DNA from 3 places in the Sphingomonas agrestis genome. Region 3 is predicted to be linked to each of the others. Evidence: predicted binding sites of a transcription regulator. Region 3 holds the regulator's gene; each other region holds the start of a gene.
What was found. The regulator LexA, encoded in region 3, represses DNA repair genes until DNA is damaged. The targets are predictions, from matches to a motif close to GTTCCNCNCTTGTTCT.
Positions count from the first base shown of each region.

Region 1: recA (recombinase RecA) is a predicted target of LexA. The motif match lies at 1,095-1,110, and genes of this name have one in related genera.
Region 2: RZN05_RS14510 (ImuA family protein) is a predicted target of LexA. The motif match lies at 1,205-1,220, and genes of this name have one in related genera.

Region 1 is NZ_JAWJEJ010000001.1:1,135,166-1,137,430, forward strand. Features, by position in the region: gene RZN05_RS04765 (4-(cytidine 5'-diphospho)-2-C-methyl-D-erythritol kinase) at 1-621, shown strand, start outside; gene recA (recombinase RecA) at 1,188-2,258, shown strand; gene RZN05_RS04775 (hypothetical protein) at 2,259-2,265, opposite strand, start outside.
Region 2 is NZ_JAWJEJ010000001.1:3,167,698-3,169,962, forward strand. Features, by position in the region: gene RZN05_RS14505 (hypothetical protein) at 1-917, opposite strand, end outside; gene RZN05_RS14510 (ImuA family protein) at 1,241-2,017, shown strand; gene RZN05_RS14515 (DUF6504 family protein) at 1,935-2,265, shown strand, end outside.
Region 3 is NZ_JAWJEJ010000001.1:1,526,958-1,529,222, reverse strand. Features, by position in the region: gene RZN05_RS06565 (ComEC/Rec2 family competence protein) at 1-850, shown strand, start outside; gene lexA (transcriptional repressor LexA) at 844-1,542, opposite strand; gene RZN05_RS06555 (molybdopterin molybdotransferase MoeA) at 1,596-2,265, opposite strand, start outside.

The sequences.
Region 1 (2,265 bases), 390 kb from region 3:
GAGGGCGACAACCTCGTCACCCGCGCCGCCGCGCGCTTCGCCGCGATTTTCGGCGGGGGCGCCCACTCGATCGAACTGGAGAAGCATCTGCCCGTCGCCTCGGGCATCGGCGGCGGCTCGGCCGATGCCGCCGCGACGCTCCGCGCGCTCGCCAGGCTTCACCATGTCGCGCTCGACGACCCGAAGCTGTTCGAGATCGCCGACGCCCTCGGCTCGGATGTCCCCGCCTGCCTGCTCGGCAGGACCGCGATCGGCAAGGGCAGGGGCGAGCAGCTCGAAACCGTCCCCGGCATGCCCGGCACCCCGGTGTTGCTGGTAAATCCCGGCGTCGCGGTCTCGACGGCGCAGGTCTTCGCCCGCTGGGACGGCCAGGACCGCGGCCCGCTGGGATCCGATCCGCTGGCGGGCCGCAACGACCTCGAATCCCCCGCCCGCGCGATTGCTCCGGTGATCGGCGACGTGCTGGAGACGCTCGCCGCCCAGCCCGGCGTCACCCTCACCCGCATGTCCGGCTCGGGCGCCACCTGCTTCGCGCTGTTCGAGAGTGAGGCGGCTCGTGGCAATGCTGCTGCCGCCATCGTACGGTCGGTTTGGTGGTGCGTACAGACCCGGCTGACCTGACCATTTCTTCCCTCGCCCCCGCAGGGAGAGAGGGTTGCGCAGACTTAGGCTCGCGTAGACTTAGGCTCGCGTAGACTTAGGCTCGCAGAGCCTTAGTCGGAGCTGGGTGAGGGGGTGCGGCCACGCAGTGGCCGCGGGGGGGGGGGGGGCCCGCGCGGCGCTTCGCGCCGCTCTGTCCGCAAGCCTAGCTCGAACTGCGTCGAGCGATAACCCGCACTGCGGATCCTGCAGATAGGCATCATAGGCCGCCAAAGCGTCATTGCGGAGCCAGCCTTCGGCGGTGCGGCTGTGGCGCAGGCTATCGCAGATCACTTCTTCCTCGTTTGCGGACGCGGCTTCGGCCTGCGCCGCTTCGTCAGATAGTAACTCGTAAGCGGAGCATCGCATCGCTGTTCTTCTAGTCCCGGGACCCAATGGGTTGGGGCATGGCGTCAATCATATCGCAGCCCTCAGGGGCCGAAAAATATGTAGAAGTTCCCCTCTTGTTCCACGGGAACAAATCCGATACACCCTGCCACACACAAGTTGAACGCACGCGGCAAACCCTTTAGCGACGGGGATACGAAATGGCAGCTACCCTCAAGGTGATCGACGGCAACATGGCAGTATCCACGGACAAGCAGAAGGCGCTCGACGCCGCATTGGCGCAGATCGATCGCGCCTTCGGCAAGGGCAGCGCGATGCGCCTGGGCTCGAAGGAGACGATGCAGGTCGAGGCGATCTCGACCGGCTCGCTCGGGCTCGATATCGCACTGGGCGTCGGCGGGCTGCCGCGCGGCCGCGTCATCGAAGTCTATGGGCCCGAAAGCTCGGGCAAGACCACGCTCGCGCTCCACGTCATCGCCGAGGCACAGAAGAACGGGGGCACTGCCGCGTTCGTCGATGCCGAGCACGCGCTCGACCCGGTCTATGCCAAGAAGCTCGGGGTCAATATCGACGAGCTGATTGTCTCTCAGCCCGATACCGGCGAACAGGCGCTCGAGATCGTCGATACGCTCGTCCGCTCGAATGCGATCGACGTGCTCGTGGTCGATTCGGTCGCCGCGCTGGTGCCGCGTGCCGAAATCGAAGGCGAGATGGGCGACAGCCATGTCGGCCTCCAGGCGCGACTGATGTCGCAGTCGCTGCGGAAGCTAACCGGTTCGATCAGCCGCTCGCGCTGCATGGTGATCTTCATCAACCAGCTGCGCATGAAGATTGGCGTGATGTACGGCAACCCCGAGACAACGACGGGCGGTAACGCCTTGAAATTCTATGCTTCTGTCCGTCTCGACATCCGTCGCACCGGCCAGATCAAGGACCGCGACGAGATCATCGGCAACGCCACCCGCGTCAAGGTGGTCAAGAACAAGGTCGCGCCGCCGTTCAAGCAGGTCGAATTCGACATCATGTACGGCCAGGGCATCTCCAAGATCGGCGAGATCCTCGATCTAGGGGTCAAGGCGGGGATCGTCGAAAAGTCGGGCGCGTGGTTCAGCTATGACAGCATCCGCATCGGCCAGGGCCGCGAAAATTCGAAGACCTTCCTCAAGGAAAATCCCGAGCTCTGCACGCGGCTCGAAACCGCGATCCGCGCGCGCACCGATCAGGTTGCCGAGGGGCTGATGGCCGGCCCCGAGCCCGAGGACGATCTCTGATCAAATG
Region 2 (2,265 bases), 1.6 Mb from region 3:
GCCTCCAGCTTGATGCAGCATTGATACAGCTTGCGCAGTTGGTCGCGTCTCGCGTCGAACATACCTTCCTGCGTCATATCCAGATCATGGATGAGGCGTTCGAGGCGGTCGAACCAGCGTGCCGCGCTTGATTGCTTGTTTTTGCGGCCTTTGAGGATGATGTCCTCGAACGTGCCGAAGCCGAGAACTGAAAAATGGCGAGCGCCGTTCTTGTCGTCCTGAAGCATCAGATCGCCAATTGCGGCCTGCCAGTCGCGGTAGATATAGGCTTCCTTGATGCCGAAGGTGATCGCCGTCTGTTTTGCGGTTGCCGCAACCAGATCGCTGGGGATTTCGACACCTGCCTGGCGTCGGAGGATCTCGGCGCAACGCTCGGCCAGATCAAGCTGGTCGGCATCGGAAAGATCACGGGGAGTGAGCGCACCCTTGGTCGCAAGATGGGCCGCCCGCTCGCCGTCGATCAGACTAGCGACATGATTCTTCAGTTGCGGATCGATAGAGTTAATGCGCCAAAGGGCCGAAAGCTCGTCCATCCGCTGCAACTCTACGTGGGTACCGTCCGCTAACGCGGCCTCGAACTCGCCGATCGCCTGCATCTCGACGGAAGCGGAAGCCTGTTGCGGGTCGAGATAACTGCGCTCGCGCCGAATGGCTCTAATCCAGCCTAGCACGGCGGCGATCCGGTACACGGTGCTGATCCGTTTGTACTCCAGAAACGGGATGTTTGGTGCATCAGCAAGCAGGTAGCGCCCCTGCTTTTTCTCCACGATCTCCTGGAGGCGGTACTTCAGGCTTGTCACCGCGTCCTTGAGCGGATCCGAGTATAGCCGCACCAGGTCCTGATGAACTTTTCCAGCCTCTTCCTTGCGGTCGGCGAGTTCGTCCGCGCGTTTCTTTCTCGCCAGGTAGATCGCCATGACAATGTCCCTGGCTACAAGCCCGACAATCACTCCGGCGAGAGTCAGGAGCGAGGCAACGACCGGGGGAGATAGCCAGAGTCCGCCAGCGGCCGCGCTTCCGCTAGCGGCTATCGAATTGCCCATCGCTACGTTCATGGTCTCATCCCCCCGGGGCCACTCTGGAATTCAAGGTGCAGCATGGCGGCGGCGTTCCGACAAGCGCAGAGCTGCACTTCCTGCGACCCACGGATGCCGGGCAGGATGGTGCTCGTGGTCGAGCGGCTTGACGAAACGCTCGCCAGAGCGGAACATAATGGGAACGAACGAGTCGTTGTTCCCTTATGCCAACCGAAGCTGCCTTTGCCGAGACCGATCGCGCGCGCCTGCTTGCTGAGCTGAAGGCGCGCATTGCCGCGCCTGAAGCGAGTGAGGTGCGGCTGCTGCCGTTTGGAATCGAAGCGCTCGATTCGAGGCTTGCTAGTGGTGGGATCGACGGCGGTGGGTTGCACGAGATCGCCGCGGCCTCACCGACGCTGGGAGACGACGCCGCGGCGACCTTGTTCGTCGGGGGACTTGCAGCGCGCTTCGCCGATACGCCGGCGGCGTCCATCGCTTGGGCGCTGACCCGGTTCGACCTGTACGCGCCCGGCCTCGAGCAGGCCGGCATCCCGCCTTCAAAGCTTCTCTATCTGGAGGCGCGGGACGAGACGATGGCGCTTGCCCTCGCCGAGGACTGTCTGCGCCTTGGCAGCTTCGCTGCGGTCGTCGCCGAAGTGAAAGCCGCCGACCAGACCGCAACGCGCCGCCTCCAGCTTGCTGCCGCCGACGGCCACACCCCGATGCTACTGCTGCGCCGCTGGGCCATGGCTGCACGCGATCCGCTGGAAAAACTCTCGGCCGCCTGCACGCGCTGGCGCATCGGCTGCGCGCCCTCGGCCAGGCTTACTTATCCCGGCGTCGGTCGGTCCCGCTGGTCGGTCGAACTCGTCCGGCAGCGCGGCGGCAATCCCTTCTCTCTTATTCTCGAGGCATGCGATGACACGGGTCGCCTCGCTCTACCTGCCGCAGCTCGCGATCGAGCGGCTGCGCCGGTTGCAGCGACCAGCCGCGCCGCCTGAGCGCGCCTGGTCCCCGACGCCGATTCTGCCGCCTGTCGACGATGACCCGGGTGCCTGTTCGGTGCCGCGCGGCGGGAGCTGGCGTCCCGGCGCACGCTGGGCGCGCGACGGCGCCGCGAAAAGTGCCGATATCGAGGAGCAGATCGCTCGCCTTCCCGCGCATCAGCGACCCCCCATGCGCGTGCTCGGCCGGCGATCGGAGCCCGCCGATCCGCCGTTTCGCGCGATGCGGCCGGACGAAGGCGGCC
Region 3 (2,265 bases):
TCATTTCCACAAGGCCGGCATCTACGGCGCGCTGGCCAATATCGTCGCGATCCCGCTGACCACCTTCGTCATAATGCCGCTCGAGGCACTGGCACTGGCGCTCGACCTCGCCGGGCTCGGCGCGCCGGCCTGGTGGCTGACGGCGCGGGCGCTCGACCTGCTGCTGTGGCTGGCGCATGCCACGGCCTCGGCGCCGGGTGCCGTTGCAGCGTTGCCGGCGATGCCCGGCGGGGCGTATGCGCTGATCGTCGTCGGCGGGCTATGGGTGGCGCTGTGGCGGACGCCGGTGCGCTGGATCGGCGCGGCGCCGTTCGCGGCGGGGCTCGCCTGGGCGCTGGCGACGCCGGCGCCCGACCTGCTGGTGACGGGCGACGGGCGGCACCTGGCGATCCGGATGTCGAACGGCGAGATGGCGCTGCTGCGCGACAGGGCAGGGGACTATACCCGCTCGATGCTCGGCGAGAATAGCGGCGCGGAGGAGGATCTTGCGCTGCTCTCCGAGGCGCCGGACGCGCGGTGCAGCCCTGATCTGTGCCTGATCGACGTGCGATCGGGTGTCCGGCGCTGGCGCGTGCTGGCGACGCGGAGCGGGTACCTGGTGCCGTGGCGGGAGATGATCGACCTGTGCGGCAAGACCGATATCGTGGTCAGCGAGCGACGACTGCCGCCGGGCTGCACGCCGCGCTGGCTCAAGCTGGACCGCGAAATGCTGGCCAGAACGGGTGGTGTAGCGATCAGCTTCGCCGATGCGCGGGTTCGCACCGTGCGGCGCGGCACGGCGCATCCCTGGCTAAACCCGTTGACGGTGCAGCCGCCATATGCCGCGCCGTCCCCGCAGCCTGCTCAGTAGCGGCGCAGCAACCCGGCGAGCTTGCCCTGCACCCGGACCTGATCGGGCCGGTAGCGCTGGGCGCTATAGTCCCGGTTCGCGGGGTCGAGCCGGACCATCGCGCCTTCCTTGCGGAAATATTTCAGCGTCGCCTCGGCATCGTCGATCAGCGCGACGATGATCTCGCCGTCGCGCGCGGTCTCGGTGCGGCGGATCAGCGCATAATCGCCGTCGAGAATGCCCGCCTCGACCATCGAATCACCCGCGACTTCGAGCGCGTAATGCTCGCCCGATCCGAGCAGCGCGGCGGGGACGGGGAGCATCGACGCGCCTTCGAGCGCCTCGATCGGCGTACCCGCGGCGATGCGGCCGTGGAGCGGGATCTCGACGACGTCGTTGGCCGGCGACGGCGGCGTTGAGCCGGACGAAATTGACCGCGAAGTTGACGAAGTTGACTGCTCCATCGCGCGCGTCTTGCCCGCCGGCTTGGCGTCGCCGCGCTCGGGCACGCGCAGCACTTCGAGCGCGCGGGCACGATTGGGCAGGCGGCGGATGAACTCGCGTTCCTCGAGCGCGCTGATCAGCCGGTGCACGCCCGACTTCGACTTGAGATCGAGCGCCTCCTTCATTTCCTCGAACGAGGGCGAAACGCCGGTCTCGGCCAGGCGATCGGCAATGAAGCAGATTAGCTCGTGCTGCTTGCGCGTGAGCATCCAGGTCCTCCTAGAACAGATTGGGAACGTTTATGCAATGTTCCCGGCGCTTGTCAAGCGACGTCGAGGATTTCCACCGAGTCGCCGATTTGAGCCGGCGGCGCGCCCCGCGCGCGGACGATCAGGCAGGTCGCGCGGGCGAGCGTACGCAGCATCGAGCTGTCCTGGATCGTGGTGGCGAAGACGCGCCCGTCGCGCTGCTCGGCGCGGAGATAATCGCTGCGATCGCCACTGGCGGGCAGGGGTTCGCCCAGGACCGCCGGGCGGGTGCGCGGCATTGGATCGCCCGCGCCTGAAAGCGCCGCGACCACGGGCCGCACGAAGAGCAAGGTGGTGACGAAGGCCGATACCGGATTGCCGGGAAGCCCGAGCACCAGCGTCTCGCCGAGCCGGCCGGCCATCATCGGCTTGCCCGGACGTAGCGCGACCCGCCAGAAGTCGATCGTCGCGCCGACTGCCTTGAGCGCAGGCTGGACGAGATCGTGGTCGCCGACCGAGGCGCCGCCGCTGGTGACGAGCAGATCGGCGTCGACCGCGCGGAACGCGGCCTCGAGTGCGTCCTGGCGGTCAGGGAGGATGCCTAGGTCGATCAACTCGACGGGCAGCCCGGCGAGTTGCGCGGCGAGCATCAGCCGATTGGTCTCGGGAAGCTGGGCCTCGCCGATCGGCGCGCCGGGCGGGACGAGTTCGTCGCCGGTCGCGGCGAGCGCGACACGGACCTTC